One region of the Terrabacter lapilli genome, then DNA from elsewhere that is predicted to be linked to it. Evidence: riboswitches for the same ligand, from Rfam matches in the RefSeq annotation. Region 1 holds a riboswitch; each other region holds the start of a gene.

Region 1 (7,480 bases):
GCGCAGCTTGCTCATGGTCTTGGACTCGATCTGGCGGATGCGCTCGCGCGTGACGCCGTAGACCTTGCCGATCTCGTCGAGAGTCTTGGGCTGACCGTCGGTGAGACCGAATCGCATGGACACGACGCCGGCCTCGCGTTCGGAGAGCGTGTCGAGCACCGAGTGCAGCTGCTCCTGCAGGAGCGTGAAGCTCACGGCGTCGGCGGGGACGACAGCCTCGGAGTCCTCGATGAGGTCACCGAACTCGCTGTCGCCGTCCTCGCCGAGCGGCGTGTGCAGCGAGATGGGCTCACGGCCGTACTTCTGGACCTCGACGACCTTCTCAGGGGTCATGTCGAGCTCCTTGGCGAGCTCCTCCGGAGTGGGCTCACGACCGAGGTCCTGCAGCATCTGGCGCTGAACGCGGGCCAGCTTGTTGATGACCTCGACCATGTGGACGGGGATGCGGATGGTGCGCGCCTGGTCGGCCATGGCCCGGGTGATGGCCTGACGGATCCACCAGGTGGCGTAGGTCGAGAACTTGTAGCCCTTGGTGTAGTCGAACTTCTCGACCGCACGGATGAGGCCGAGGTTGCCCTCCTGGATGAGGTCGAGGAAGAGCATGCCGCGGCCGGTGTAGCGCTTGGCGAGCGAGACGACCAGACGCAGGTTGGCCTCGAGCAGGTGGTTCTTGGCCTTCTTGCCGTCCTGGGCGATCCACCAGAGCTCGCGCTTGAGCTTCATGTCGATCTTCTCGCCGGAGTTGAGCTTCTCCTCGGCGAAGAGGCCCGCCTCGATGCGCTTGGCGAGCTCGACCTCCTGCTCGGCGTTGAGGAGGGCGACCTTGCCGATCTGCTTGAGGTAGTCCTTGACCGGGTCGGCGGTGGCGCCGGCGGTCACGACCTGCTGCGCCGGGGCGTCGTCCTCGTCGTCGTCGCGGATGACGAAGCCCGACTCCTCGGCCTCCTCCGTCTTGGCTGCGGCGGCCGGCGCGTTCTCGTCCGCGTCGTCGGTCTCGTCCGCGTCCTCCACCACCTCGGCGACGACCTCGACGTCCTCGAGCTCGGCGACCGGGGCGTCGTCGGGCTCGACGTCGGCGTCCTCGTCCACGTCGTCACCGACGACGGCGTCGGCGCCCCCGGCGCCGGAACCGGCAGTGGCCTTCTTGGTGGTGGTCTTCTTGGTGGCGGCCTTCTTCGCCGCGGGCTTCGCGGCGGCCTTGACGACACCGGCGTTGGTCGCCGCCTTCTTGACGGTGCGGGCGGCGGTCGGCTTGGCGGACCCGCCCTGCTCGTCGTCGGCGGAGGCCGCCTTGGCGGTCGTCTTCTTCGCAGTGGTCTTGGTGGTGGCGGTGGTGGTCCGCGTGGCGGACTTCGTCGCCGCGGCCGTGCTGCTCCGTGCGGTGGCCACAGTGCCTCCCTTGGTCCCGGTTCGGGTCTTCTTGGTGCTCGAGTGCGGTGCGTCGACGACGATCTCGATGTCGTGGGCCTCGAGCGTGGTGAGGACCGGCTTCATCTGCTTCAGGTCGAGTCCAGCGTCGACCTGGGCCTGCGCGATCTCAGTCCCGGTGATCGTCCCGTTGGTGCTGCCCTTGACCAGGAGCTGCATGATCGCCTCGTGCTGGAACACCTTCGGCAGGGTCTTGGGAGCTCCAGCGGTTGTTGCCTTGGGCACGGATGCAGTCGCCTTTCGTCGCGAGACTCGTCTGGTGGGCGCGCCGCTTCCGGGCATGCACCATCACAACGAACGAGGATGGGAGTTGGTGCCCGGAGAAGCGTGGCCTGTCGGAGTCGGTCCCTGTTCGAGCTCTCGGTGTGCCTTGTGCGATCCGGTACTCGGACATTATAAAACGGCGTGAGGCATCAGGGCGAACGCAGGGGAAATACGGCGGGGCGCTGGGACCCCTCGCTGCGCCGACCTCCGAGTCAGGCGAGGTGCTTCGTCACTCGCCCTTGACGGCGAGGACGGGACAGCTCGCGTCGAGCAGGATGCGCTGGGCGTTGGAGCCGAGGATGAGCTTGCCGACGGGGCTGCGGCGGCGCAGGCCGATGACGATGAAGTCGGCCTTCTCCTCCTCAGCGACGGAGATCAGGTCCTCGGCCGGGTCGTTGCCACGGACCAGCTGGCGCACCTCGTGCTCGAGCCCCTTCTCGTCGAGCAGGGCCTGGACGCGGCTGAGCTCGGTCTCGAACTGGCTGGCCTCCGCCCTGTCGAAGTCCTTCCCACCTCGGTGGGAGCTGATCACGACGAGCTTCGCACCACGCAGGACGCACTCCTCGGCAGCTCTCTTGAGCGCCGCGCGCCCTTCCTTGGTGGCGACATAACCGACAACGATGGCCACTTTCCCGGACCTCCTTGGGACGGAAACAACCAGTGGTCGCACCGTACCCGAAATCCCCCTGCGCAGCGCGTCGCGCGAGCGTCTGCGGGCACCGGTCACCGGTGCGGGACGGTGACAGTCCGGTCAGCCCCGCGGGCGGCCCAGTGCCTCGCGGACGATCCGGCCCACCTGGTCCTCCTCGATGAGGAACCCGTCGTGGCCGAAGTCGGACACGATGTGCTCGCGCTCGGACGCGGGTAGGGCCGCGTGCAGCTCGTCGGACAGCCGTGGTGGGTAGAGCCGGTCGGTGTCGACCGAGACCACGGTGCAGTCGGCCGTGACCCGGGCCAGCGCCGCCCGGAGCCCACCGCGGTCACGCCCGACGTCGTGGGAGTTCATCGCCTCGGTGAGGACGATGTAGGAGTTGGCGTCGAAGCGGCGCGCCAGCTTGCCGGCGTGGTGGTCGAGGTAGGACTCGACGGCGAAGCGCCCCCGCTCACCGGCCTGCAGCGGGTCCTCGCCGAGCTGTGGCTCGCGGCCGAAGCGCTGCCCGAGCTCGGCCTCGGTGCGGTAGGTGATGTGCGCGATGCGGCGGGCGAGGCCCAGACCGGCGTCGGGCCGACGTCCGCTCGCGTAGTAGTCACCCCCGGAGAAGTCGGGGTCGTGGCGGATCGCGAGGAGCTGGGACTGGCACCAGGCGATCTGGTCGGCGGTGGCGTAGGCGGTGGAGGCGAGCACGATGCAGCGCTCCACCGCGTCGGGTCGGCTCACAGCCCATTCCAGTGCCCTCATGCCGCCCATCGACCCGCCGACGACCGCTGCGAGGCGGTCAATGCCGAGGTCGGCGAGCACTCGATGCTCGGCCTTGACCTGGTCACGCACCGTGACGTACGGGAACCGGCTGCCCCACGGCCGGCCGTCGGGCGCGGTGCTCGCCGGACCGGTGCTGCCCTGGCAGCCGCCGAGGACGTTGGCAGCGACGACGAACCACTGCCCGGGGTCGACCGGGCGCCCGGGACCGATGAGCGAGTTCCACCAGCCCGGCGACGCGTGACCATCGCCGGCCTCCCCCACTACATGGCTGTCGCCGGTCAGGGCGTGCTCGACGAGGATGACGTTGTCCCGGGCCTCGTTGAGCGTTCCCCACGTCTCGTAGGCGATGCGCACCCCGGGCAGCACGCCCCCGCGCTCGAGCTCGATGTCGCCCACGTCGGCGAACCGGCGCCGGCCGACCGGGTCGCCGTCGCGCCACACGCCGTCGCCGCGCTGGTCGACGCGGCCGTCACCGGGACGCCCGTGCCCCGGGGCCGGCGCCGGCGTGGCGCGCCCCGACGGGAACGGGGCGACCCCAGTGTGCTGGACACCTCCGGCCGCGCCGACGTGTCCGGGTCGCCGCGTGCCCTGCTTCCGGTGCGTGACGGTCATCGGGTACCACTCCTCGTGCTCGCGCTTGCACGCACCCGGGACGGGCGCGGCCAGGTCCTCACCCGGGGCACCCCACCGCGAAGGAGGGTTGCCGACCAGCGAGCCGGGGCTTGTCACTGGTACTCATGACCTCGACAAACCATACGCGAGGGCGCCTCGTGGCCTCACGCAGCCGTCCACGACATGGACGCCCTCACGCGCACCGGCTCGGGCGGATGCCGTAGTCGAGCGACTGCCGCACGAGCCGGCTGAGCCGGTGCTCGGGCTCGAGCTCCAGCGCACGGTCGACAGCGACGCCCGACCTGGCTCCGTCGCCCACCCACCAGGCGAGCGAGGCCACCACCGACAGCAGGGGTGCTGCGTGCGCCGGCGGGGTCAGGCGGCAGACCTGCTCGAGCCGGGCGAGCACCAGCCGGGGCACGGCCGCCTCGTCCCACCCGTCCAGCTGGCCCGCAGCAAGGCGCGCGTCGTCGAGGTCGAGTCCCGGTCTGACGTCGAGGGGCTCGCCCGACCCGTGGCCGTCGCTCCACGGGCCCTCCTCCGGCCCCGTGTCCGGCCCCGTGTCCGGCCCCGACCGTTCGTCACCGGCGGCCGGTGGCAGACGCAGCTCCGGTCCGAGGAGCTCGTCAAGGAGCACCTGGAGCTGGTCCGGAAAGCCATCCAGCGGCACGCACCCCGGACACAACCACCCCACGATCGCGTCACGGACGTGCAGGTCGCGAAGCGGTCCGACCAGGGACGGCACCCAGTCGGCCAGCTCGGACTCGTCGATCTCGCCGTGCAGGACCGCGGCCCAGGCGACGAGGGACTCGTTGACCAGCTGCTGCCGGGCGCTGTGATCTCCACCCTCGAGGACGGCCAGGCCGCGGTCCGAGGTGCCGGTCCGGGTGCGCGAGGCGCGTCGCGGCCCCGGCCCTTCCGGCAGGTCCGAGACCGATCCCCCGGCCGCGGCATACCTCCGCTGCCACTCCTCGATGCCTGCGTGGATGCCGCGGTGGAGCGGGTCGGTGGGCGCGAGTGGCGCGACGAGCCGGGCGAGATCCTGCCGAGCGGGCAGCACGGCATGCCCCAGAGCGACGTAGTCGGCGACCGCCGGGACGTCGGCCTGCTCCGGCAGCCGCCACCCCTCGTCGGGACAGCAGTCGCAACCGATCGAGCGCCACCGGCCATCACGGACGACAAGACGCTCGCGGACCAGGACGCGGTCCCACTCGACCGCGTCCGCCAGTGCCTCGAGCAGCGGCAGCGCCTCATCGGGCTCCTCCTCGAACCCGACGAGGGCGACCGACGAGGGGTCACCCTGCAGCAGAGTCGGCACCGTCTGGGCTGCCGCCTCGGCAGCCACGTCGGCGTCGACGACGTCGAGCCGGGCCAGCAGGCCCAGTCGCCTGCCGTGGAAGCAGACCACCACGACGCTGCGCGTCGGCTGGAACCCGAGGTGGAAGGGAATGACGGTCAGCAGCTCGGCCGGCCCGGACAGTGAGATCTTCGGCATGCCGAGAGCCTCGCCTCGCTGCCGGAGTGGCGACAGGCCCCTCGGCCACCCTGTGGACGGGCACCCCTCACCCTGATCGGGGTGTGGACGACCTGCCCGTCGGGACCTGCCTGGGCCAACGGGCCCGGTTACGCCTCAGCGCTCCAGCCGCTTGCGCACGGACTCGAGGACGAAGTCTGCCGCTGCCTGCCGCACGCCCTCCGGCAGCCGTGCTCGAGCGCCGCGGTCGGCACCGGCGGCGGCGCCCGTGACGTCGCGGTCGGGGTTCGGCGCGCCCGCGCCCCGGGCGCCTGAGGTCGCCACCACGGACTGCAGGTCGCGGGGCGAACCCGTGGACGGATGATGGGTGCCGCCATTCCCGGTGGAGCCCGGCTCGGCCGTGCCGGGAACCGTCGTGCGCGACGCCTCGGACGACCCGGTGAACCGGCCCCCGGAGCCCTGGTCCCGGCGCGAGCGGGCACCGGAGGACCCGTGCCCTGCCTCCCAGGACAGGAAGCGGTCGGTTTCCTCGAAGAAGGCCTTGATCGCCCAAGAGATGACGACCGCGTCGTCCGCGGCACCGAGCACGGGAAGGACCGCCTCGGGGAGCAGGTCGACGGGTGAGGCGACGTAGGCCACCGCCCCGGCGACGAGCCCGAGCCGCTTGAGGGTCGTGCCGGCATACGTTCCCTGCAAGGTCGAGCGCACGAGCCGGGGGACCGCCTGCACGCGCTCGGGCAGGCTGGGCGCCCCGGGGCGGACGGAGGCGCGAACGACCGAGGCCACGCTGGCGGCCATCTTGAGGCGGGACGCAGTCTTCATGACCGGCCCAACGAGCCGGGCCGGGGCACGATTCCCGACGGCGGGTTCGTTTGCGAAACAGTGATGATGTGGATACTCCTCACACGGCGTGGACGGCGGCCATGAGCTCGGCGGACTCAGCTGCCGAAGGTCTTGACGGACGGGAACTCGCGGGCGGCCTGCCGGCCGATCCGGTTCAGCATGTAGACGTCGATGCCCGCGCCGACGAGGCCGCCGACAATGGGCACGGCCCGGCCGAGCCTGGCCAGCGTGCCCTGGCCGATGCGACCGAGGAGCCGGAAACCGACGGCCTTGTTGAGCACCATGAGCGCCGGGGCCGGCAGCCGGTCGGTGGCCAGCGCCGACAGCCTGCCGCCGGGGACACGCAGGCCTGCCTTCTTGAGCAGGTCGTCGCTGTCGGCGCCGGTGAGCGTCAGCAGGATCGCGGACCGGATCTCGGGCTGGTCGATGTCGTAGCCGCGCACCTTCGCCGTGGCGGCGGTCATGCGGGTGGCCAGCAGGTGGAACTCGAGGACGTTCGCCGGCAGCGCGACCACCATGGTGAAGAACCCGCCCAGCCCCGTCGCGAAGCCGCCGACCGCGCCGAGCTGGCGGTGGTCGCGGACGATGACCTTCACCGCCTGCTCCACGTCACCGCGGGCGCGCTTGAGCGCGCTGGCGGCCACCTCGTGCGCGGAGTCGAACGGCCCCTTGCCGTCGATGCCCACGTCCAGCAGCCGCTCGACGAGCCGCGTCGCGGCGCCGGAGAGCCCGCCGTCACGGTGCTGGGCGGCTCGTTCGAGGGCTCCCGCGTTTCGCGTCCTGCGCACCTGCGCAGCCGTCGCGTCCGAGGCCTCGACCGCCTCGTTCCTGCCCCAACCGAAGACACCCACCGGTTCCACCTTCTCCTCGAGCCGACCTGACGGACCGACCGTACCCACTGCAGCCACGGGCCCCACCCCGCCGGTGACCGTCGGTCCCGTCTCGTAGGGTCGGGCCATGGCCGAGAGCGAGACCCTGACCCCCATCCTCGGGGCGCCCTTGACCGAGCTGCGCGGCAGCCGCACATCGGTCAAGTGGGGGGTCCATCCTGCCGACGTCATCCCGATGTGGATCGCCGAGATGGACAGCTCCCCCTGCCCTGCGGTCGTGGAAGCCGTCACTTCGGCCGTCGCACGTGGCGACACGGGCTACGCCCTGACGGAGGCGTATGCCGCCGAGGTCGCCTCGTTCGCCGACGCCGAGTGGGGCTGGTGCTTCGATCCGGGCACCACGACGCGGGTTGCCGACGTGCTGACGGGGGTGACGCACCTGCTGCGGCTCTTCACCGACGAGGGCGGCCCGGTCGTCGTGAGCCCGCCGGTCTACAACGCCTTCTACGACGTCATCGCCGCCTGCGGCCGGCAGGTTGTCGAGGCGCCGCTCGGTTCCGGCGCGCGCCTGGACATCGAGCGGCTGGCCACGGTCTTCGCCGACGTGAC
Region 2 (7,480 bases), on a different contig from region 1:
ACTGTGCCCATTTGGACGGCTGAACGCGACATCAAGCGCCCGCGGCGACGATGACAGTCGTATGCCGCCGGGTCCGCCCCGACGGCATACGGCTGTCCGGCTCTCGTGCGCCTCAAGCCCTATCGAAGGTGACCAGGATGCCGCTTACTCCGCTTACGCCGCCAGGGCCGATGCGGCCCTTGACGTCCACGGACGTAATGGCCTTCAGAGACCGGCCTTTGGAGCCGTTCTCGTTGAGCAACTTCTCGAGATTGTCACCGGAACATCTTCCCGCCGATGAGTCCCTCACGAAGCTCGAGGACCCTGTACTGCGGCCTGGTGTCCCTCCCTGTCTCGGTTCTCTGGCCTTTGGACGAGGCGGCGTACACAGCCACCTGCGCGGTCGGTAATCCTCTATGCCTGAGATTGCCCGCCCGGCTCCTTGGGCCTCGGCGGGCGCGAGCCGGATCAGACGCAACCGTCGAAGCCGCGGAACGTGTCTCCCTGCTCTGGCTGCCGGGTCAGCCACTGGTGTTGCAGGACGGCCTGTTCTGCCTCGAACGGGTCTAGGAAGGGACCGTCCCTGTGGAGGCAGTTCTCGCACAGCGTGTAGTAGTTGTCCCACCCCATGCAGACCCCGACGAGGTGGCTACGCCACGGGCCGGTCCCCTCGGGGTGCCCCGAGGTCGCCGGCCGCTCGCCCAGGCGCTCGGCCAGTTCGGTGAGTACATCGTCCGGGACCTCCTCCTGGCGGCCGTCCGTCAGCTCGCTCATCGCGTTGCCTCCTCGTCGTCGGACAGCCACCTCAGCCGGTACAGGTCGCCGGTGAAACGAGTCTCCGACGCTCGCTCGAGAGCTGACGCCAGGGCGCGACCGGCCCTGCTTCCTGGGTCGTGGACGGCCTCGCGTGCCCTCGCGTACTCAGGGTCACTGGCCAGGCATCCTCGGAGCGCGTCGCGTGTCTCGTCGTCGAGGGCGAGGTCGAGCGCTATCGGGTTGTCGTACCAGACGAGCCACTGCTCGTCGTCCGGCCACGGTTCGAGCAGGATCGCCGCCACGGTCTGGAGGTCGGACTCCGCGATCCAGCGGGCTACCACGCCAGCCCGGCCCCTTACGGCCGTCGGCCAAGCCACGAACTCACTGCCATCGCCCTGGTCGCCCCACTGCCGGACGACTGCGAGCCCGGGAGCGACGACCTTGATCGATCCGCCTCCATGGCAAACGATTGGCTCCTCGCCCGACTCGCTGGACCACCGGGACTGGACCACGTCCTCGGCGACGAGCCCGCCTTTCTCGATCCCGTCGACGCCCACCGTGAGCCGCCGCCATTCATGGGCGGTTTGCACTGCGACGACAGGCAAACCATCGACGGTGCAGTAGACGAGGTGTGATGGCACCCCCTCGACGAGGCGCGCGACCTCGTCCCGCTCGAGCCGGGCCGCCTGTGCAGCCCCTTCCTCCACCCCCAGCCCTTGATCGTGCTCGTCAACGGCTCGCGGTATGCGCAAGTGCTCGAGCAGGTCGACGCCGTTGTCTCGCGCCGCGTTGATCTCGCCGACGACGTCGGGGCTGACGGTCGACAGTTCGGGAACTGCCTCCAATGCAGCCTCGGTCGTCGGAAAGACGCCGACGACGGTGCGCGTCCAATCCGGCGCAGCTGGACGCGACGCCGCCGAGGCTTGCCAGCGCTCGACCCGGACCCCACCATCCGCTTCCGACAGCACGAACCAGCGCTCCCGTCTGCCGTCCCGGAACGTCCGCTTGACGGAGATGCGTGTGGAGGCCGGCACCTGCGGCCACGTACCTTCCGCGATGTCGGTCAAGGTGTCGCCCCACCACGCCACCTCCGCAGGGTCGCTGACGGCAATAGGCAGAGCCAGTGCATTCCCAATGGCCCCGGCTGCCGAGAGGACGGCCGACGGCGTCAAGCCCTCGTCTGGCCAGCGACGGGCTCCCTCGAGGTCACCACCGAGGTTCAGCCACTTGTAGACGTGCTGCGGATGCCACGCCTGGGGCCACCCGGCTTCGACGTGCTCGCGGTGCTCGGCGGCATGGCGTCTGCGTGCCTCCGACTGACGAGCGCGAAGCTTCTCACGTCGCTCCTGGGCTCGGCGCGCCGCCGCCGCGGCTGCCCGATCTGCCTCGTGCGGTTGCTCCTTGCGTCGGGACTCGCGCATCCGCTCCGCCTCGACACGCGGCGCCCAGTAGTCCGCGGCGAAGTCGAGGAAAACGTAGTTCAGCACCGCGGCCCGCTGGTCGTCTACCGCCTCGAGCGCGCGGTTCAGCGCCGTGTTCGCGGCGGCGATCGACACGTACGGAGATGCCAGGCCGAGCTCCCGCCACGCCCGGTCGGCGCCGGTGGCCCGCGCGTCAGGCGTGATCTGGCGCCAGCCGAGCGCCACTGTCGCGCCATCCGTGCAGGAGACGACAGTCAACGCGTCAGCCGTCCACTCGAAGATGGCGTCCTGCTTGAACCGCCACCCGAGGTCGACAGCCTCCTGCCGCGTCAGGCCGACGATCGCAACGCTCGGTTCGACGTGCAGCCACGCCGGGTCGGCCCCGGCCGCCGGGTGGTACGCCGCGTTCCTGGCGTCCGGCTGCGCGACCAGGGCGCGCTGCGCGCGACGGTTGTCCGACTCCGTGGCCGGCCGGCCGTGCGGGTTGTATGCCGTGACGATGTGGACCGCCTGCGCGGGTGCGTCGCCGGCCGCTGCCCCGACTCGCCACTTTCGATGACGACGAGTCCAGCCGGCAGGTGCAGACGCAGTTGCACCGAGAGACAGGCGTCGCGAATCATGCGCGGAAACCCTCCGTGACGTCGGCGGGTCCGCTGGCATCCGCGCGCCTCGAAGTGGGGTGCTCAGCGATGCCGGCGCTGGCATCGGGACGCCATTCGTCGTGGGTCGCCGGGTCGAATCGGGTCCAGATGCCCTGCACGTAGCACCGCCGGGCGCGATACCCAGCGCGCTGCAGACGCTGGGTGATGTGGAGCGCCTCAGGGACTCGTGCGGAATGGACCTCGATCACGTCGACGCCCAGACGGTTACCGCGCTCTGCTCGAGCAACGAGATGGTCGACCGCCGCGACGGACGTCGTCCCGCCGAGGAGCTCGTAGTCGAGCCAGAGTTCGTCGATCTGCCGGTCCCCGACGGCACGAAGGAGTTCGACCGCATCGTGGCCGCGGCGAACTTGGAGGTGGGATCGCCGGTCTCGAAAGGCGCGTGTGTCGTCGACGAGGACGACCAGCGGAGTCTGCGGGCGAAGCTCGGGAAGCAGGGATGGGTGCATCCACAGCCCCTTTCGGTCCAAGGAGCCCCTGAACCGAGGCCCGCTCTGGCGGAGCCGACGGATGCCGGCGCGGCCGGGTCTTCCTTGGACGGCACCGGGGCGGACCGGTTGCCGGGCGACCCCTCCAAGGTGGGTGACGGTCGCGCCTCTTGACCCGGGAGACATGATGAAAGGACGCCTCGGACATCAGCGTGGCTTCCGGCCGCCTACTTGGGCTCCCACGTCCGCCGACTCGCGGCGTATTGCCGCGGTCTTTGCGACAGCGCCGCTCGACTCGCTCCGCGCATCCGCCGAGCGCCGAGCGCCGAGCCGATAGGCGCGGATATGGCAGCTCCTTGGCGGCAGGTCGCGACGACGCTGAATCAGCTGCACGCGCGAGGCGACGGCAACCTCGACGGCGACCTTTGCAGCACTCGCATCCGAGCTTCACGACCTACCGAACCCGGCGCCGCGCGACGGCATCGATGAACCGCATACGCGCGCAATGCGACGTGCAGCTGGGAATGGCACCTTGGGCCCAAGCCTCAACTCATCCACCTAGAATACAGCGCTGAGCCTTTTGACAACCAGGCTCGAGAGGCAGCCTCGAATGTGTACCGGGTGCACTTTCGCCGCCCAGCCTAAATCGTGCCACCCCTTCCACGGGCGTGGGATGCAGAACACGGGCCCAGCCGTTGAAGAGAGCAGCAAGCAGGTCATCCCATCGACCGGAGAAGATCTCGCGATGACGGCCTTCTGTTGTAGGCAAATCGCCTCGACCGCGCCGAGCGGAGAGGAGGGCAGGCGGCGACGCCCGCGCTCAGGCCGCTTAGCCTCCTACTCCAATTCCTGACGATCCTGGAATTCGCCTGCGTAAACAACTAGATCGCGCAGCGACTCCTGCCAGCCCACAATCGCCGAATACGCGTCCGCAACGTCGCCTGGTTCTAAGCCGAGCGTTGGGTCTGCCAATCTGCCCGTTAGCCAATCCTCGAGCGCTGCCGGCACGGGCTCGCCAAGCGCGTTCGACATCGTTCCCTCGTCGTCGTTCGGGTAGGCACTGAACCATAGACGACACGCCGTCGGCAGAGGCAGAACGCCGATGAGGTGATCAACGTTGACGGCGTCCTCCCGGATCCACTGCCCTCCCAGTTCGAAGATTCGCGGGTCCACGTCGTCCACGCGGTAGCGATGGCCCAGTACTTGATCGCCAAGGGTGTTGAGGAGGCTGAGCGTGGCAGCCTCCTTCCATTCTGCCGCTGGCAGGCGGCTCCTTAGATCCCCGCGGTCTGTTAGTACGAGCTTGCTTGCGAGGAGGACTCGCGCCGAGCGCAACTCGTCATCGCCCGAAGGGGGCATGTCTAGTAATGCCTCTAGCCAGCGAAGGGACTCTTGGGTCGTGGCATTCATCGGTATAGCCCCCAGCTGTACGGCACGGCGCACGATCTCCTGTGGTGCGCCGATTCGCCGGCCCACCCGGCGAACCACTTCGCTGGCAAGCTCACCATCGTCGATGGCTCGCATGAGGTCCGACCACGGAAGTTCACCGCGCCACCTGTGGAGGAGGTCCTCGACACGTCCGGGGTCATCGACCTGCCCGAGTAGCTCGATGAACTGTGAGGCGGACTGTTCCTCGAGCGCGGCCGGTATCACGATCGGGTGCCGTTGTTGGGCTTGGTCGAGGGACGCATACAGCGCTGCGCTTGGTTTGCGGTCGCTGCTGGCGCTCTCTTGGGCCGCTACTACCACATCAAGAACTTCTTGCGGTAGGCGGTCGGCCATGTGTTTGGTGATGGCGGTGGTGATCGAGGTTGCGAGCTTGGCAGGCATGGATAGTGTGCGTTTCGCCAAAGCGACAGCGATGCCCGGCCCTAGGTCCGGGCCGTGTTCGGCCAGGGCAAGGAGGATCGATGCCTCGTCCTCGGCGTGCTCGAGGACCTGGGCGGCGAATTCGATTCGTTGGCGGACGAAGAGGTGGACGTACCTGCTCAATGCGGGTCGCGCGTTCTTTCCGTGGCGGGCGCGCCGAAGAATCCAGGTCTGCAGCTCATCGTCGAGTGCCGGGTGTTTGAGGATTTGGCCGTTGGCCCATGGGTTGTCCAGCTCGTACAGCAGCCAAAGGTGACCGATAGTCCCTCCATTAGCCATCTCGCTGAGGAGTTCGACGCACCTGTGGGGGTTGTTGGCGGCGAGGGCGTGCATGAATTGGCGGGTGCGGTCGTCGGTCCCGCTAGGCGCCTCGTGGACTACGGATTCAGCCGAGGTGGGGCGCTTGGGGGCGATGGGGGCAGCGTTGCGAATCGGGCGCGCATCCTTCGGGCGCGTCACCTTCGCGCTGCGTTCTGCTGTGCCGAACTTCTTCGACACTCGTCGCGATCGGTATTCGAAGGAGGAGCGCTGGTCAGGGTCGACCTCACCTTCCCATGCGAGCATCTCTTCATTGATGCGATGGGCTAAGGTCCAGTCGTCGGCTGAGATGGACCTTTTGAGGATGTCGTTCGCGTAGGCGAAGTCGCTGCCGTCGCTCCAAGAGCCGGAGTGGCCAAGCTCCTCTGCAGCGATGCCGGGGCCAACCTGATAGAGGAGGTAGGTCCTCCATCCCTCGCGGACCGTGGCGGCCTCGGTGGCTCCAACGGCGCAATCGGCGAAGGCGATGCGAGCGTCGCGCAGGCGACGAGCGTCGGCGAGACTGGCAGGGCGCAGCTGCAGGAAGTGTCTCTCTGCCGTGGCCCAGCCGTGATGGTGCAAATCGATGTAGGCCTCATCTGCCGCGGCCATACCCCCGTCGAGCGTCGCGATGGCGTCGGGCCAAAGCGGAGCTGGAGGCACTAAGCCATGTGGGAAGGCTTCGTCGCCCAGAGTGAGCATTCGAAGGAGGAAAGCAAGTGAGGGTGCATCTGGCAACGGGGGTTGCCCAGCGATGATGCTCTGGGTCACGGAGTCCCTGACACATTCCCTTTGTGCGGGCGTCATGTCGCTGAGCAGCAGCTCGTACGTGTTGCCGCCGATCGTGCGGATCTGCGCGGGAGCATGCGCGGGGACAAGGGGAAGGACGCCGATTAGTTCGCGCAGCTTTTCCTCGACGGCGGCTTCGGTTTCCCAAGGCGGCACGTGAGGGCGCTGTTGAGTCCGTACATTGCTCATCCGCGCCGCCTGGGTGATGCGCTCGAACGCGCTCGGGTCATTCGTAGGCGGGTGCGCTAGCTCAGGCAGGGCCCTCTCGAAGGCCTGGACAAGCGCCTCGAGTGTGGCCTCCAGAACGCCTGGGAATTGACTCATCATTCTCCTGTGGACCTTCGGCTCCATCGACGCTTCTGCGATGGGAGGCACTGAGCCCACTGCTGCGAGGACCCACCTAGATCTTAGTGTGACGTCTTCGTGCGGCCGCCGACGTATAGGTTCAAATCATGACGCATAACTTGGTCCAGTGGGTGGCTGATCGGATCGATGCTGACGCCACGTTGACTGAAGAGGTCGGCTTGATCATTTTGGCAGCGTTGGAAGGGGACGCCGCGTTGGCTGACCAGCTCGCCGGCACTTCCACCGAACGACCCCAGCTCTCGCAAGACGAGTCCAGAGAGAGTCCGGACGGCCCAGTGCCCGCCGGAGTGTTCCTCAAGTCAGTCGAAGTGGAAGGTTTCCGTGGCGTCGGGAGCACCTCCACCGTACGGTTATCGCCGCAACCGGGACTGACGATCATTGCCGGTCGGAATGGGTCGGGGAAGTCGAGCTTGGCGGAGGCACTGGAGGTCGCGCTGACAGGTTCGACATACCGGTGGAAAAACAAGTCGCTTCAGTGGAAGGAACATTGGCGGAACCTGCACCACTCCGGTGATTCTCGGATCGTGGTGCAGGTGGTCGAAGAGGGCCGAGGTGAAAGCGCTATTGGCTGCTCGTGGCCGGAGGGCGTAACTGACGTCAATGAGCCCTTGGCGTGGGTGCAGCGCCCGGGGAGCAAGCGTGTGCCAGGAACGGCTGTTCTGGGTTGGTCAGCAGCCTTGGAGACCTTCCGGCCGATGATGTCGTATGACGAACTGGGCGGGATGTTGGAGGCGGCACCCAGCGCTTTATATGACGCTCTCTCGCGCGCTTTGGGAGTCGAGCAGATCAGCGACGCTATACGGCGGCTGGAGGTGCAGCATAAGGCGCTGAAGGCGCCGGGCGATGCGCTGGCGGCAACGCGCAAGTCCCTGTATACCGACGCATCCGCCGTGGACGACGAGCGAGCTGTCAG
Region 3 (7,480 bases), 310 kb from region 1:
TGCCCCTCACCTCGGCGATCCGCCGCAGCGACGGCTCCATCCTCGCCGTCGACTTCCGGACGCGCCCGAAGTCGGTGCCGGTGCCGACCGACACGGGGACGGTGACGCCGACCACGACTCCGACCACGGCTCCGACCACGACGGCGACGGCGACCGACACGTCGACACCGACCGCCCCGGCGACGCCCACCGACACGGCGACCCCCACCGACACGGCGACGCCCACCGACACGGCGACGCCCACCGCTAGCGCAACCAGCACGGCGGCCGGGACCACCGGCGTCACCGGTACGCCGCAGCCGTCGGGGAGCTCCGGAGCGGAGGCCGCGCCACCCGTTCCGTCGAATGCCCTGACGACCCCGCACGTCCAGGTGCTGACGTCCACCGGTGCGACCGACTTCGAGGTGTCCAGCTGGGTCTCACGGGACAGCGGAGCCACCTGGAGCGCGTTCACGGCCACGGTGGCGCTTCCCTTCGAGGTGGACCTGCTCGTCTTCCACCGCAGCATCGTCGAGGCTCGCGACGGAGCGCTCCTCGCGACGACGTATGCCATCGGGGCGGGCCGCAGCTCCTACGACGTGCACGTGGTTCGAAGCGTCGACGGCGGCCGGACCTGGATCTGGCTGTCCACGATGGCGCGCGGCAACGACTCGGCGGGGGACGAGGGGCGGGACGAGGCCGCCATGGTCCGGGCTGCCGACGGAAGCCTCGTGGCAGTGCTGCGAACGGACGCGCCGATCTACCCCGCCGTGTGCACCGGAGCCCTGGTCGGCGCTCCTCTGCTCATCACCCGGTCGAGCGACGACGGTCTCACGTGGTCCACCCCGGCGCCCCTCGATGCGCCGGGGGTCGACCCCGCGCTCATCTCGAGTGCCGACCCCGCCCTCGTGATGACGCCCGGGGGTCAGCTGGCACTGAGCTTCGGCCGGCCGGCGGCGCGGGTGCTGGTGTCCCAGGACGGCACCGGCCGCAGCTGGGCGCCGCTCACCACCACCTACACGGCCCGGACGAGCGGGTACACGAGCGTGGTGAACCTCGGCGACAACCGGCTGCTGCAGCTCGGTGACATGGGGAGCAACTGGTGCTTCACCGGGACCTCGCCGCGCCCCGTGGGCATCTGGTCCAAGGAGGTCAACCTCCTGCCTCCGGACCCGCGTCGGATGGACCTGCGCGCGATGGTCGCGGGAGGCCTGGCCCGGATCTCCACGAACATGACCGACAGCCTGACCTCCGCATCGGGGCCGGCCGCGGCGGTGGACGGCAGCGTCGAGCCGGACGCAGGCGCCGTGCGCCGGGCCGGCACCGGGACGTGGACCATCGACCTCGGCGCGGCCAACACCCTGAGCGGCGCTTCGGTGGTGCTGCCGGTTGCCGCCTCGAGCGCCAACGTCTCCGTGTCGAGCGACGGCGTCAGCTGGCGCCCGGTCGCCCAGTGGTACAGCAGTGGCCGGTACCTCTCGGTGACCGACCGGGCCTTCCCGGCGGGAGTGGTGGCGCGCTACGTCCGGTTCAACGTGGGCAGCCCGCAGGCCCTGGTCGAGCTCGCCGAGGTCCAGCTGCGGACGCTGCCCTCGACCTTCGAGCAGGACACCGTCGGCGCGGCGCCCTCGAGCTATGTCTCCGTCAGCGCCGGCAGCCAGAGCATCACGGTCCAGGCGAACGGCTCGGGCTGGTGGAGCGACCGCGCCGTGCGTCTGACGGACCGGTCCTCCGCGGCGACGGCCATCCTGGCCAAGAGCCTGCCGACGACGTCCACGCGGACCTTCTCGATGCTTCTCAAGCCCATCACGCTCCGGTGCGCCGTGGTGATGACGTTGAACGCCCGCAAGGGGACCGCCTTCCAGAAGGGCCTGGTGGTGTCGGTCTGGCCGGACGGCAGCGTCAAGCGCTGGGACGGCACCGCGTGGCGGCCTCTGGCGGGTGCCGGCCGCGTGCGCCCCGGCGTGTGGAGCGCGGTCCGCATCCAGGCGTCCACGTCCGGGGCGTCGGTGTACGTCAACGGTGTGCTGCTCGGGCGGGTGCCGGTCACCGCGGGCACGACCGCGTTCACCGGGGTGGAGGTGTCCTCCGGCGGCACGACTCCGGTGGGCGACGACGTCATGATGGACCAGGTGTACACCTCGTCCTGACGCGGGCGACAGGCGTGGACGCCGGAGCGGGGTGCGGGACTCAGACCAGACGTTGCGTCACCGTGTGCCGTTCGCCGTCGTGCACGACGGTCGTGGCCGCGCCCTGCACGAGCGCCAGCATCGGCTGCACGTGCCCGCACTCCACGTCGGCGACGATGGGCAGCCCCAGCATCCCGAGGGCGTCGACGACCGCCGCGTGCTGGGTGAAGCCGTCCGGCTCGGGCGCCCGGGTGCGCGAGACGAGGATGCCGTTGGCGGCGTCGAACCAGCCCCGCAGCCGCATGGCGTGCAGCGCGCGGCAGATGTCGTAGGAGCTCCACTCGGCGATGTCGAGGGCCACCACGAGACCCTCCGGCGCGTGGTCGCGGGCGAAGGCAGCGATGTCGGCGAAGGGTCCCCCGGCGAGGAAGCCGAGGGTCTCGACGCAGCCGGCGACCAGGCGTCCGCCGAACGTGACCGGCTCGCCCTCGTGACCCGGGTCGATGCGCGCCCACGTGCCTCGGTCCTCGAGCGTCATCGTCGAGACCGTCGGGTTGTCGGCGTAGTCGTCCCAGCCGCCCGAGCGGAAGCGGCCCGGTGAGTGCTGGGCGAGCTCGCCGCCAGGCTCCCCAGCCGCGACGTCGGCCCAGTGGAGTATGCCGTCCGGCACGGCATAGGGGGTGTCCATGAGGTTCTGCCCGTGGATCGTCGCGATGCCGGTCGTGAGGGTCAGCGGCGTGATCCACGTCGAGGTGTCGGAGAAGCCGACGCACCACGTCGGATCCGCGGCCGCCACGGCGTCGAGGTCGAGCAGGTCGAGCAGGTCGATCCCGGTCTCGCCGCCCCACGGCGGCACGACGGCCCGGATCGTGGGGTCGAGGAGCATCGCCATGAGCTCGGCGGCGCGCGCCTCGCGCGGCCCGCTGACGTGGGACGGCGCGTGGTTGAGCTCGCCGACGACGACCTCGAAGCCGCGGTCGCGGAGGCACGAGACGGCATACGTGAACCGCCCCCACAGGGGGTCGGGGACGCCGGAGCTCGGCGACGTGACGCCGATCCGGTCGCCGGGGCGGAGCGGGGCGGGGTAGCGGATCGGCATGGCTGACATCGTGCCAGCCGTGCCGATCCGCTTCAGCCCGGTTTCCGCCGGTCCGGGACGCTCAGGCCTTCGCGGCGGAGAAGCCCTGCTCGAGGTCGGCGAGGATGTCGTCGATGTGCTCGATGCCGACCGAGAGGCGCACCAGCCCGGGCGTCACCCCGGCGGCGAGCCGGTCGGCCTCGGGGCCCTGCGAGTGCGTCGTCGACGCGGGGTGGATGACGAGCGAGCGCACGTCGCCGATGTTGGCGACGTGGCTGTGCAGCGTCAGCGCCTCGACGAACTTCTTGCCCCCCTCGAGGCCGCCGGTGATCTCGAAGGAGAGCACCGCACCGGCGCCGCGGGGCGCGTACTTCTGGGCGGTCGCGTAGGACGGGCTGTCGGGCAGCGAGGCCCACACGACCCGCTCCACCTGGTCGTGGCCCTGCAGGAAGGCTGCGACCTTCGCGGCGTTCTCGAGGTGGCGCTCGAGGCGGAGCGACAGCGTCTCGAGGCCCTGGGCGATGAGGAAGGCGTTGAACGGCGCGGCGGACGGGCCGAGGTCGCGCAGCAGCTGCACGCGCGCCTTGAGGATGTAGGCGAGGTTGGCCCCGAGGGGGCTGCCGACGCCGAGGTCCCGCGCGAAGACGAGGCCGTGGTAGCTCTCCTCGGGCGTGTTGTAGTTCGGGAACCGCTCCGGGTCCTGGGCGTAGTCGAAGCGCCCCGCGTCGACGATGACCCCGGCGATCGAGGTGCCGTGGCCGCCGAGGTACTTCGTCGCGGAGTGCACGACGACGTCGGCGCCCCACTCGATCGGCCGGATGACGTAGGGCGTGGCGATGGTGTTGTCGACGACGAGCGGCACGCCGTGCTCGTGGGCGAGCGCGGCGACGGCCTCGATGTCGAGCACCTCGGCCTTCGGGTTGGCGATGGTCTCGCCGAAGAAGGCCTTGGTGTTGGGCCGCACGGCCGCCCGCCAGGACTCGATCGAGGTCGGGTCCTCGACGAAGCTGACGTCGATGCCGAGCTTGGGGAAGGTGAACTTCAGCAGGTTGACGGTGCCGCCGTAGAGGCTGGGGGAGGCCACGATGTGGTCGCCGGCCTCGGCGAGGTTGAGCAGCGCCAGCGTCGTGGCGGACTGCCCGGAGGCCACGAGCAGCGCCCCGACCCCGCCCTCCAGCGCGGCGATGCGCTGCTCGACGACATCGGTCGTCGGGTTCATGATCCGCGTGTAGATGTTGCCGAACTCCTTGAGCCCGAACAGGTTTGCGGCGTGGTCGGTGTCGTTGAAGACGTAGCTCGTCGTCTGGTAGATCGGCAGTGCGCGCGCTCCGGTGGTGCCGTCGGCGGACTGTCCGGCGTGGATCTGCTTGGTCTCGAAGGACCAGTTGGGCTCGGTCATCGCTCGGTGCTCTTCCTCGGTCGTGTCGGTGACCGGGGCTGCGGGTTCAGCAGCCGGCGCACCGACGGGTCGGTGCGGGAGAGCGACTCTCGGGAGGTCTCTCCGCGCTTGCCCGCGCGCCGGGTGGCGTCGACGGGCCAGGTCCTCACCCGGGGCACCCCACCGCGGTTGGAGGGTTGCCGGCCAGCGAGCCGGGGCTTGTCGCTGGCGCTCATGACCTACCGGGGAGTGTACGTATGCGTCGCGACCGAGAGTGAGCGGGTGTCCTCATCGTGGACGCCGACACGGCATACGGCTCGGCCCCGCAGTTGACGCTGCGTCGCCCGTGGCGTCGCTCACGAGGCGGCCCGGGTCGTCCGAACCGGCGAGTAGGATCACCGTCCGTGAGCACGAACGCCGACTTCGACCTGTTCCGGACCAGCGAGGACCACGAGGCCCTCCGAGAGGCCGTCCGCGCGGTCGCCGAGGACAAGATCGCCCCGTACGCCGCTGCCGTCGACGCCGAGGCGCGCTACCCGCAGGAGGCGCACGACGCCCTCGTCGCCTCGGACTTCTTCGCCCCCCACGTGCCGGAGGAGTACGACGGCGTGGGGGCCGACGCGCTCGCCACCTGCATCGTCATCGAGGAGGTCGCCCGCGTCGACGCGTCGGCCTCGCTCATCCCGGCCGTCAACAAGCTCGGCTCGCTCCCGCTCATCCTCGACGGCAGCGAGCAGGTCAAGTCCCGCTACCTGCCGCCGCTCGCCAAGGGTGAGACGACCTTCTCCTACGGCCTCTCCGAGCGCGAGGCCGGCTCCGACACCGCGTCGATGCGGTGCCGGGCGCGCCAGGACGGCGACGGGTGGGTCCTGTCCGGGCAGAAGTCGTGGATCACCAACGCCGGCGTCTCCGAGTACTACACGGTGCTCGCCGTGACGGACCCCGACGGCCCGCGCGGCGGCAACGTCACCGCCTTCGTCGTCGAGAAGTCCGACGAGGGCTTCACGTTCGGCGAGAAGGAGCGCAAGCTCGGCATCAAGGGCAGCCCCACCCGCGAGCTGCACTTCGACGACGTCCGCCTCCCCGCCGACCGCGTCGTGGGCCAGGTCGGCGACGGCCTGAAGATCGCGCTGCGCACCCTCGACCACACCCGCGTCACCATCGGGGCGCAGGCGGTCGGCATCGCCCAGGGCGCGCTCGACCAGGCGCTGGCCTACGTCAAGGAGCGCAAGCAGTTCGGCAAGCGCATCGCCGACTTCCAGGGCATCCAGTTCATGCTGGCCGACATGGCGATGGAGCTCGAGGCCGCGCGCCAGATGGTCTACGTCGCGGCAGCGAAGTCCGAGCGCGGCGACAAGGACCTGTCGTTCTTCGGCGCGGCCGCCAAGTGCTACGCCTCGGACGTCGCGATGAAGGTCACGACCGACGCCGTCCAGCTGCTGGGGGGCGCCGGCTACACGAGCGACTTCCCGCTCGAGCGGATGATGCGCGACGCCAAGATCACCCAGATCTACGAGGGCACCAACCAGGTGCAGCGGCTCGTGATGGCCCGCCAGCTCCTCAAGGGCTGACGTGTCCGGAGCCGACCACGCGGCGCGCGGGCGCCTCGGCATCCCCGCCCGCGTCGAGGTGCCCTACCTGCGCACCAGCGCGACGCCGATGGCCGAGCCGGCCGTCGTCGACCTGGTCCTCGCCCGGCCGACACCGGTGGTGCGGCTCGGCAACCTCAACCTCCATGGCGTGCACCTCTACCTGACGGACCCGGACTTCCGCCGCTACACGGACGGGGCCGAGGTCGTGCTGGCCGACGGCTGGCCGGTCTGGCGGGCGCTGCGCACGGCTGATCCGACGCTCGATGCGTCGTACCGCGTCGGTAGCAGCGACTGGCTCTTCCGTCTGCTCGAACGCGACCCCGAGCTGACCGTGCTCGCCGTCGGTGCCTCTCCCGAGTCGAGCGCACGGGCAGCCGCCGTCGTCGCCGAGCGCGCCCCCAACATCCGGTGGGTCGCCTTCGACGGCTACGGACTCTCGCAGCAGGACGCCGGGCCGGCCACGACGATCGAGGCGGTGCTGCCCGAGGCCGACCTGGTCCTGGTGGGGATGGGCATGGGCGCCCAGGAGCGGTGGATCGAGGAGCACCAGCAGCGGATGACCCACGGCGTCATCGCGAACGTGGGCGGTTGCATCGACTACGTCTCCGGCGAGCAGGTGCACACGCCACGCTGGGTGGGGCGTGCCGGCCTGGAGTGGCTCTACCGCCTGGTGGCGAGCCCGAGCAGGAACGCGCGCCGTGTGTTCATCGAGCCCGTGCAGCTCGGGGCCGTGCTCCTGCGCGATCGAGCGGCGTCACGCCGGCGGGCTCACTCCGACCGCGCGTCGTAGCGCTCGAACCGCTCCTTGCGGCCCTCGCGCATGAGGCGGCGCCACTGCGCCCACTGCTCCGGCGACCGCTGGGCGCCGAGCAGGAAGGCGGTGTAGACGGCATACTCCAGGGGCCGCTTGAGGCGCTTGCCCGGCTGGTTGGTGAGGTAGCCGCGGTTGCGGAAGGTGTAGAAGCGCTTGGCGCCGTCGGGCGGCAGCACCACCCCCAGCGGCCCGTGGAACTCCGCCGCCCCGCTCGGGTGGACGTACGTCGCGTCCGTGACCGTGCCGAAGCGCAGCCCGGAGCGCTGCAGCCGGCGGTGCATCTCGATCTCGTCACCGCGCAGGAAGAGGCGCAGGTCGGGGACCCCGACGGCCTCGATGCACTCGGCCGTGAAGAGCGCGCCGTTGAAGAGCGCCGCGAAGCCCTCGAGCACGCCGGCCGCGCCCTCGGCTGCCAGCTCGCCCACCGTGGTGACGCGCCGGAGCGAGCGGCGCGTCGGGAACGCCAGCTGCTGGAGGTCCTCGTGGACGACCGCCGGGGACGCCATCGCG
Region 4 (7,480 bases), on a different contig from region 1:
CAGGTCCACGAACGCCAGACCCATGCCGCGCACGAGGACCGGTTCGTCGGGGCGCAGGTGCTCCAGGTCCAGGTCGGCCGTGTGCCCCGGGGGCACGTACGTGAGCTGGTGCTGCTCCGCCTGAGCCAGCAGCCGCTGCTCGTCAGAGCCCGGCGCCTGCTGGAGGTAGCCCTGGGCCAGGACCACGAGATCAGCCGCGAGCGTTGCCCCGGTGGCGAGCGTCACGGTCTGGGTCGGCCCGTCGTCCTCGAGCGCCACGGCCCGGTCGGCGTGCACATGCACGGTGACGCTGGCCGGCAGCGTCTGCACGGTGCGGCGCCAGGCCCACTCCAGGTACTCCGCCTGTACGACACGCGGTGCGAAGGACCGGGGTCCAAGCTGTGCCGCATCCTCACTGGCCTCGTCCCCGGCTGCCCACTGAGCGAGCGATGGACCGTCGACGACGGGTCCCTCGCACGTCACAGAGGTGTCGGTGAAGACGGTGACGTCCTGCGCCTCGGAGTTCATCCACAGCAGGGGCGACTGTGCGGCGCGCCAGATGCGCCCACCACCCGGCGGGTGCGGGTCGACGACGTGCACCTCGACTCGTTCCCCGGGCGGGACGAGCAAGGCGGCGTTGGCGCTGACGCGTTCCAGCAGGCCCAAGGCTCGTGGGCCGGCACCGACGACGACGATCCGCCGCAGGCTCACGCCGCGCCCCAGTCCCGGTAGCAGGGGACCTGCGCCGTGGGCTCGGCGGAGTCGAGGGGCGTCCCGGACACTGCATCGGCGGGGTGGCTTGGCGTCCGGCTTCCGGAGGGCAGGGCGACGCGCCGGGTGCCGGGGGGCAGCTCCTTGTCGAAGGCGTGCGGGCCGATCGACTCCGGGTCGGCGTGCAGGTCGAAGGCCGGCAGGTAGCCGGCGGCGAGGTAGAGCGCGCGGGCTTCGGGCTGGCGGGGCCCGGTGGTGAGGTGGATCCGCCTGTACCCCAGGGAGGCTGCGGCAAGCTCGAGCTCGTGCAAAACCCGCTTGGCCAGGCCCTGCCGGCGGAACTGGGCATGGGTCCAGACCCGCTTGACCTCGGCCGTCTCGTGGTCGTAGCGGCGGATCGCGCCACCGGCGATGGTCTGGCCCGCGCGGGAGATCACCAGGAACGCGCCGTCCGGTGCCTCGAAGTCGCTGATCGGGACCTCGGTCAGCTGCGTGTTCGGTGTCGACAGACCGTAGCGGGTCCCGTACTCGACGACGAGGTCCTCCAGCAGGGGCGCGGCGGCGTCGTCGCGGGGTGAGACGCGCAGGACCACGTCGTCGTCGGTCTCCGTGACGAGCTGGCTGCGCTGCCGTGCCAGGTGGGTCAGGAACGACTCGGTGACCAGGTGCAGGTTGCGGGCGGCAGACTCGGCGAGGAGGACGCCCGAGTCCTGCGGATAGACGGTGACCTCGGAGGCGAGCACGAACCAGCCCTGGGTGACGTGCTCCGCACCGAGGGACACCAGGACGGGTCGCAGGGCGTAGTCGAGGGCCAGCACGTGCGCCGGGCTTCCTCCCGTCGCCACGGGCAGGACGGTCTTACCCCGCAGCGCGTACTGCGGCAGCAGGTCGAGCAGGGCCTTGAGGACGCCGGTGTAGGCGGCCTTGTAGACGGGAGTCGTGACGACGACGCCGTCGGCGGCGGCGATGGCGGCGACGACGCCTGCGAGCTGTGGGTCCGAAGCGTCGGCTCGCAGGAGCGCGCCGGCGGGCAGGTCCCGCACGACGATGCGGGTGACGTCGTGGCCGCGGGCGCGCAGCCGCCGCTCCACGTGGCCCAGGACCGCCTCGGTGCGTGAGGGTGCGGACGGGCTACCGGACAGGGTGACGATCGATGCCATGGCTGGTCCTCACTTCGTTGCGGCGGGCTTGGGCAGCCCGGCGGGGTTGACCTCGGATGCCGGGACGGCTTCGGCCGTCAGGCCCCAGCGCTGGAGGACCTTGGCGTAGCTCCCGTCGGCGATGGCGGCGTTGATGGCGTCGGAGATGGGCTTGACGAGACCGTTGCCCTTCTTCGTCAGCACGCCGACCTTCCCGGGGATGGGGTAGCTGGACGAGACAGTGCCGACGATCTGGGTCTTGCCGGCCGTGACGACGTGGTAGGTGGCGGTGGGGTTGGGCCCGAGGTAGAGGTCGATGCGTCCGGAGTCGAGGGCGAGGTAGTACTCGGTGGCGCCCTGGTAGTAGACGAGCTGGGCCGGGGCGCGGCCGGCCTTCTGGTTCTCGGCGTTCCAGCGCAGCAGGATCGCCTCCTGCAGGGTGCCCGAGCCGACGGCGACCTTCTTGCCGGAGATGTCGGCGGGTCCCCGGACGGTCAGACCGGAGCCCTTCTTGGCTTCGAAGGCGTGCAGGCCCAGGCGGTAGGCGGCGAAGTCGTACTTCTCCTTGCGCTCCTCGGAGACGCCGACGTTGGAGATGGCGACCTGGTACTTGCCGGAGTCGACGCCGATGAAGAGGTTCTCCCAGCTCGTGGTCTCGACCTCGGGCTTGAGCCCGAGAACGTCGGCCACGAGGTGGGCGATGTCGACCTCTACGCCGATCGGGGTGCGGTTGTCGTCGGCGGTGAAGGCCAGTGGCGGGATGCCTCCCCCGGCGCCGCCGCTGCCGATGACGAGTCGGCCGCTGGCGCGGACGTCGGCCGGCAGCTCGGCAGCGATGTCGGGCCGGAGGGCGGCGGCGGGGCGTTTCTGGTTCGCGGACGTGTCGAAGGCGACGGGCAGGACCTTGGACCCGCCGAGGTCCTTGGGATCGACCTTCTGGGCTCCTGGGGCAACGGGGTCGGCGCAGGCCGCCAGCGAGGCGGCGGTGGTCAGCAGCGCGGCGGCGAGGACGAGGAATCGCCGGGCCGGCGGGTGGATCGGGGTGGTTCGCATGGGCTTCCGTCTCCTGGTTCGGTGAGGGCTGTGGGTGGTCGACCGGCTCAGCTGGTCTTGGGCAGCCCGGGAGGGTTGACCTCGGACTTGGCCACCGCCTCGCTCGAGAGGTTCCAGCGGGCCAGGACCTTGGCGTAGCTGCCGTCGGCGATGGCCGAGTTGATGGCGGCGGCGTACGGCGCGGCCAGGCCCGAGCCCTTCTTCGTCAGGACGGCGATGAGCCCCTGCAGGGACTCGCCCGCGCCGGAGAAGTGCCCGATCGCCTCGGTCTGGCCGGCCGTGGCGACGTGGTAGGCGACGCTCGGGTTGGGGCCGAAGTAGGCGTCGATGCGGTGGGAGGCCAGGGCGAGGTAGTAGTCGGTCTGCGACTGGAAGTACTTGATGTTCGCCGGGGCCAGGCCGGCGGCGACGTTGGCCTTGTTCCAGTCGAGCAGGATCTTCTCTTGGTTGGTGCCGGAGCCGACGGCGATGGTCTTGCCGGCGATGTCCTTGCCGCTGGTGACTCTCCAGGTTCCGCCCTTGGGTGCCTCGAACGCGAGGTCGTCCTTGCGGTAGGTGGCGAAGTCGTACTTCTGCTTGCGTTCCTCGGTGACGGTGACGTTGGTCAGGGCGACGTCGTAGCGGCCGGAGTCGATGCCGAGGAAGACGTTCTCCCAGCTCGTGGCCGGGGTCTCGACCTTGAGTCCGAGCTTGTCGGCGAAGAGGTGGGCGAGGTCGACCTCGACGCCGATGACGGTCTTGTCGTCGTCTGCGGTGAAGACGAGCGGCGGGGTGCCGCCGCCGGCGCCGGCGTTGGCGGCGGTGATGGTGCCGCGCGCACGGATCGCTGCGGGCAGCAGGGCGGCTGCTTTCTCGTCCTTGGCGGCGGTGATGCGCTGCTGGTTCGGCGAGGTGTTGATGCCGGCCGCGGCGGCGCCGGGCCGGGCGGACGGAGCCGAGCCGGCCGAGCTGGCTTCGGCGGGGCCGGAGCAGGCGCTCACGGTCAGCGCTGCGAGGGCGGCCAAGCCGGTGAGCGTGAGTCGCAGGGTCGAGGTCCGGCTGGTGCGGGAGGTGGTGAGGGTGGTCGTGACCGGGTCGGCGTGCACCGGACGGGAGGCGTGGTTGGGCATGGTGGAGCTCCTCTCGGCACCCGAGGGGTGCGAGTCGTGGTGAAGGGGTGGGTCAGTGCCGCGGGTGCGGCGTGGTCAGAGGACGCGTTCGAGGAAGGCGCGGGTCCGTTCGTGGCGTGGGTTGTCGAGGACCTGTGCCGGTGGCCCTTGCTCGATGAGGCGGCCGCCGTCGAGGAAGACCACGGTGTCGGCCACCTCTCGGGCGAAGCCGATCTCGTGCGTCACCACGACCAGGGTCGCGCCGTCGCGGGCCAGCTCCTTGATGACGTCGAGGACCTCGCCGACGAGCTCGGGGTCCAGCGCCGAGGTCGGCTCGTCGAAGAGGATGACGTCGGGCTGCAGGGCCAGTGCTCGGGCGATGGCGACCCGCTGCTGCTGGCCGCCGGAGAGCTGGCGCGGGTAGGCGGCGGCCTTGTCGGCCAGACCGACCCGGGCCAGCAGCTGCCGCGCCTCGGCCTCCACCTCGGTACGGCGGCGGCGTTGGGCGGAGACGGGAGCCTCCACGACGTTCTCCAGGACCGTCAGGTGCGGGAAGAGGTTGAACTGCTGGAAGACGAACCCGATGCGGCTGCGCTGGCGCAGGACCTCCCGTTCGGACAGCTCGTGCAGCCGGTCGCCGGACTGGCGGTAGCCGATGAGGGTGTCCTTGATGCGGACCTGGCCGCGGTCGACCTTCTCCAGGTGGTTGATCGTGCGCAGCAGCGTCGACTTGCCCGAACCGGAGGGGCCGAGCACGACGGTGACGGTCCCCTCCTCGAGCCGCAGGTCGATGTCGTGCAGGACCACCTGTCCGGAGAAGGACTTCGTGACGCCGCGCAGGTCGATGACGGGAGCGGCTGTGCTCGTGGTGCTCACCGGGTCACCTCCGCCGTCTCGGGGTGGCGCGTCCGGCCATGCCCGCTGTGGGCGCCGGCGGGCCTTACGGTGTACGCGGTCAGGCGCGAGCGCAGCCGTTGGAGCGGGGTCGGTGGCAGCGTGCGGGAGCTGCCCTTGGCGAAGTGCCGCTCGACGTAGAACTGGCCCACCGACAGCAGCGTCGTCAGCACGATGTACCAGACGGTGGCCACCAGCAGCAGTGGCACGACCCGGGAGTTGCGTCCGTAGATGACCTGCACCTGGTAGAAGAGCTCCGGGATCGCGAGCACCGACACGATCGAGGTGCCCTTGAAGAGGCTGATCACCTCGTTGGCGGCGTTCGGCAGGATCGAGCGCATCGCCTGGGGCAGGACCACCTTGGTGAACTGGCGCAGACGCGGGATGCCCAGGGCTGCGGCTGCCTCGCGCTGTCCTTCGTCGACCGCGAGGATGCCGCCGCGGATGATCTCGGCGGCGTAGGCCGCCTGGTGCAGTGCCAGACCGAGGACGGCGGCGCCGAGGGCCCCGAACAGGTCGTTGGTGGAGACGCTGCCGAACGAGGGGCCGAAGGGCAGCCCGAAGGAGATGGTCTGGTAGAGGTAGGCGATGTTGAACCAGAAGAGCAGCTGCACGATGAGCGGGATCGAGCGGAAGGCCCAGATGTAGGTCCACGCGACCGAGCGCAGGAAGCCATTGTGGGACAGGCGCATTGCCGCGAGGACGACGCCGAGGGCAAAACCGGTCACGGTCCCGAGCACGGTGAGCTGGATGGTGGTGCCGAGAGCGCGCACGATCGTCTCGCTGGCGAAGTACGCGGCGAAAGTGGACCACTCCCAGCCGGGGTTGGTGGCCAGCCCGTTGACGAACATCGCGACGAGGACGAGCACGCCCGCCACACCTACCCAGGTCCACGGCGTGCGCCGAGGGACCACGGTGAGGACGGGCGACGTGTCGGGCACGGCGGTGAGGACGGCCGTCGCGGGCGGTGGAGCAGGAGCGGATGGGGAAGGTGCCGCCTGAGCGGTTCTCGGGACGGAGGTGGTGGACACTGAGGGTCTCCTGGGGACACGGGCACGCCCGTCGGGGACGGGTGGCGTGGATAGAGGTCTGCGTCGTTGCCGCCCGGCGCACGGGGTCGCCGGGCGGCCAGGTCGCGTACCGCCGGGGCTACGTCAGTCGACGTCGGCGAGGCGGTGCGTCACCGACGACAGAGCGCGCTGGAGACGCGGAGCAGGTCGACGTGCCGACGGGCCACCAGGGTGGTCGTCCGTGCGGTCATCTCTGCTCCTCGGGTCTCCGGGACCCGATCAACGAGTCCGCGCTTGCCGGCGCCATCAGCGACCGGCCAGGTCTTCACCCGGAGCACCCCGCCGCGGAGGAGGGTTGCTGTCCAGCAAGCCGGGGCTGTGCACTGGAACTCGTGACCTGCGGTGAGCGTACGCACACCGGTACGAAGCGGGCAACCGCATGGATGCGGAGCGCAAGACCGTTCACACACATCGACAGAGAGACTCGGTAGACACCAAACATGTTGCGGCACAATGTGATCCGGTCGGGCAAACTCACTGAGACCGCGCCCAATACCCCACTAAAACAGTAGGAAAAGATCCTGCCGCGTTTCGCATGTCGAGATGGTCCCGGGATCGAGACGACAGCTGGTCCCCAACTTGTGACGCTCGGGCGAACGCCTCAACCGTGGACGTGGTCCTGCGGCACTACGAGTCAGTCCTGTGGGGGCAGCAGCGCAGCCGCCGTGCCGGCAAGGCAAGGGCCTCGAATCGCCACGGCGCAGAAGTCCGTCGCGATTGCATACCCCCCTCCCCCGCATCGCCGCAGGTCACGGGCGGGAGGCCCGTAGGAGACGCCCCGTCCCGGGCCCGATTTCCCCACATATTCCCCGCGGAGCCATTCGGCTCTCACGTTTCCGCAGGTCAGAGGCTTGCAGAATAGCCTTCGGAATCCGTGGCGCCACGTACCCTCCCGGGGTACATGCAAGAGGCCCCGACCCGCGTTTGCGCTGGTCAGGGCCTCTCGGCGCACTGGGTGGCAGGTGAAGGATTCGAACCTTCGTAGCTTTCGCGACGGATTTACAGTCCGCTTCCATTGGCCGCTCGGACAACCTGCCTTGGTGCGTCTGGAAGGATAGCAAGAGATCGGGCGGGGTCAGTAATCGGGACCACGGCGACGTGTCCGGCATGTCCGCGTGCCCACGGCCACCCGTCCGACAGCCCAGCCACACGCATCTGGAAGGACCCACCGATGGCCGACTCCTCCTTCGACATCGTCAGCAAGTTCGACAAGCAGGAGATCGCGAACGCGGTCAACAGCGCGAGCAAGGAGATCGCGACGCGCTACGACTTCAAGAACGTCGGCGCCTCGGTCGACCTCGCCGGTGACGTCATCAAGATGAAGGCGAACACCGAGGAGCGTTGTCTCGCAGTCCTCGACGTCGTGCAGACCCACCTCGTCAAGCGCAAGGTCAGCCTCAAGCACCTCGACGTGCCGGAGGCCGGACCCCGCCTCTCCGGCAAGGAGTACCACCTCGACGTGCCGCTCAAGGAGGGCATCTCGCAGGAGAACGCGAAGAAGATCAACAAGCTCATCCGCGACGAGGGCCCCAAGGGCGTCAAGAGC

What was found. A riboswitch is a leader RNA that binds a small molecule or an ion and turns the genes downstream of it on or off. The one in region 1 is predicted to bind S-adenosylmethionine.
Region 2: it holds a riboswitch for S-adenosylmethionine, as region 1 does, so the genes downstream of both, ABD241_RS10340 (cyclic-phosphate processing receiver domain-containing protein) here and metX (homoserine O-acetyltransferase MetX) in region 1, are expected to answer to the same signal.
Region 3: it holds a riboswitch for S-adenosylmethionine, as region 1 does, so the genes downstream of both, ABD241_RS16720 (bifunctional o-acetylhomoserine/o-acetylserine sulfhydrylase) here and metX (homoserine O-acetyltransferase MetX) in region 1, are expected to answer to the same signal.
Region 4: it holds a riboswitch for S-adenosylmethionine, as region 1 does, so the genes downstream of both, ABD241_RS20690 (putative leader peptide) here and metX (homoserine O-acetyltransferase MetX) in region 1, are expected to answer to the same signal.

What each region holds. Positions count from the first base shown of each region.
Region 1 covers NZ_BAAAPU010000009.1:86,780-94,259, forward strand. Annotated here, with positions in the region: gene ABD241_RS15325 (RNA polymerase sigma factor) at 1-1,587, opposite strand, end outside; gene ABD241_RS15330 (universal stress protein) at 1,922-2,320, opposite strand; gene metX (homoserine O-acetyltransferase MetX) at 2,444-3,724, opposite strand; SAM riboswitch class IV at 3,741-3,855, opposite strand; gene ABD241_RS15340 (DUF4192 domain-containing protein) at 3,918-5,219, opposite strand; gene ABD241_RS15345 (YkvA family protein) at 5,355-6,020, opposite strand; gene ABD241_RS15350 (EcsC family protein) at 6,137-6,892, opposite strand; gene ABD241_RS15355 (MalY/PatB family protein) at 6,999-7,480, shown strand, end outside.
Region 2 covers NZ_BAAAPU010000007.1:530,279-537,758, reverse strand. Annotated here, with positions in the region: gene ABD241_RS10350 (hypothetical protein) at 448-753, opposite strand; gene ABD241_RS10345 (DUF3293 domain-containing protein) at 750-2,816, opposite strand; gene ABD241_RS10340 (cyclic-phosphate processing receiver domain-containing protein) at 2,773-3,267, opposite strand; SAM riboswitch class IV at 3,305-3,422, opposite strand; gene ABD241_RS10335 (hypothetical protein) at 4,084-6,552, opposite strand; gene ABD241_RS10330 (AAA family ATPase) at 6,654-7,480, shown strand, end outside.
Region 3 covers NZ_BAAAPU010000009.1:392,048-399,527, reverse strand. Annotated here, with positions in the region: gene ABD241_RS16730 (exo-alpha-sialidase) at 1-2,129, shown strand, start outside; gene ABD241_RS16725 (LD-carboxypeptidase) at 2,170-3,207, opposite strand; partial or broken gene ABD241_RS16720 (bifunctional o-acetylhomoserine/o-acetylserine sulfhydrylase) at 3,269-4,642, opposite strand; SAM riboswitch class IV at 4,685-4,804, opposite strand; gene ABD241_RS16715 (acyl-CoA dehydrogenase family protein) at 4,969-6,135, shown strand; gene ABD241_RS16710 (WecB/TagA/CpsF family glycosyltransferase) at 6,137-6,946, shown strand; gene glfT1 (galactofuranosyltransferase GlfT1) at 6,925-7,480, opposite strand, start outside.
Region 4 covers NZ_BAAAPU010000007.1:1,183,253-1,190,732, reverse strand. Annotated here, with positions in the region: gene ABD241_RS13585 (FAD/NAD(P)-binding protein) at 1-690, opposite strand, end outside; gene ssuE (NADPH-dependent FMN reductase) at 687-1,850, opposite strand; gene ABD241_RS13575 (ABC transporter substrate-binding protein) at 1,860-2,882, opposite strand; gene ABD241_RS13570 (ABC transporter substrate-binding protein) at 2,930-3,991, opposite strand; gene ABD241_RS13565 (amino acid ABC transporter ATP-binding protein) at 4,067-4,846, opposite strand; gene ABD241_RS13560 (amino acid ABC transporter permease) at 4,843-5,805, opposite strand; gene ABD241_RS20690 (putative leader peptide) at 6,045-6,125, opposite strand; SAM riboswitch class IV at 6,160-6,272, opposite strand; tRNA gene ABD241_RS13555 (tRNA-Tyr) at 6,891-6,971, opposite strand; gene ABD241_RS13550 (YajQ family cyclic di-GMP-binding protein) at 7,106-7,480, shown strand, end outside.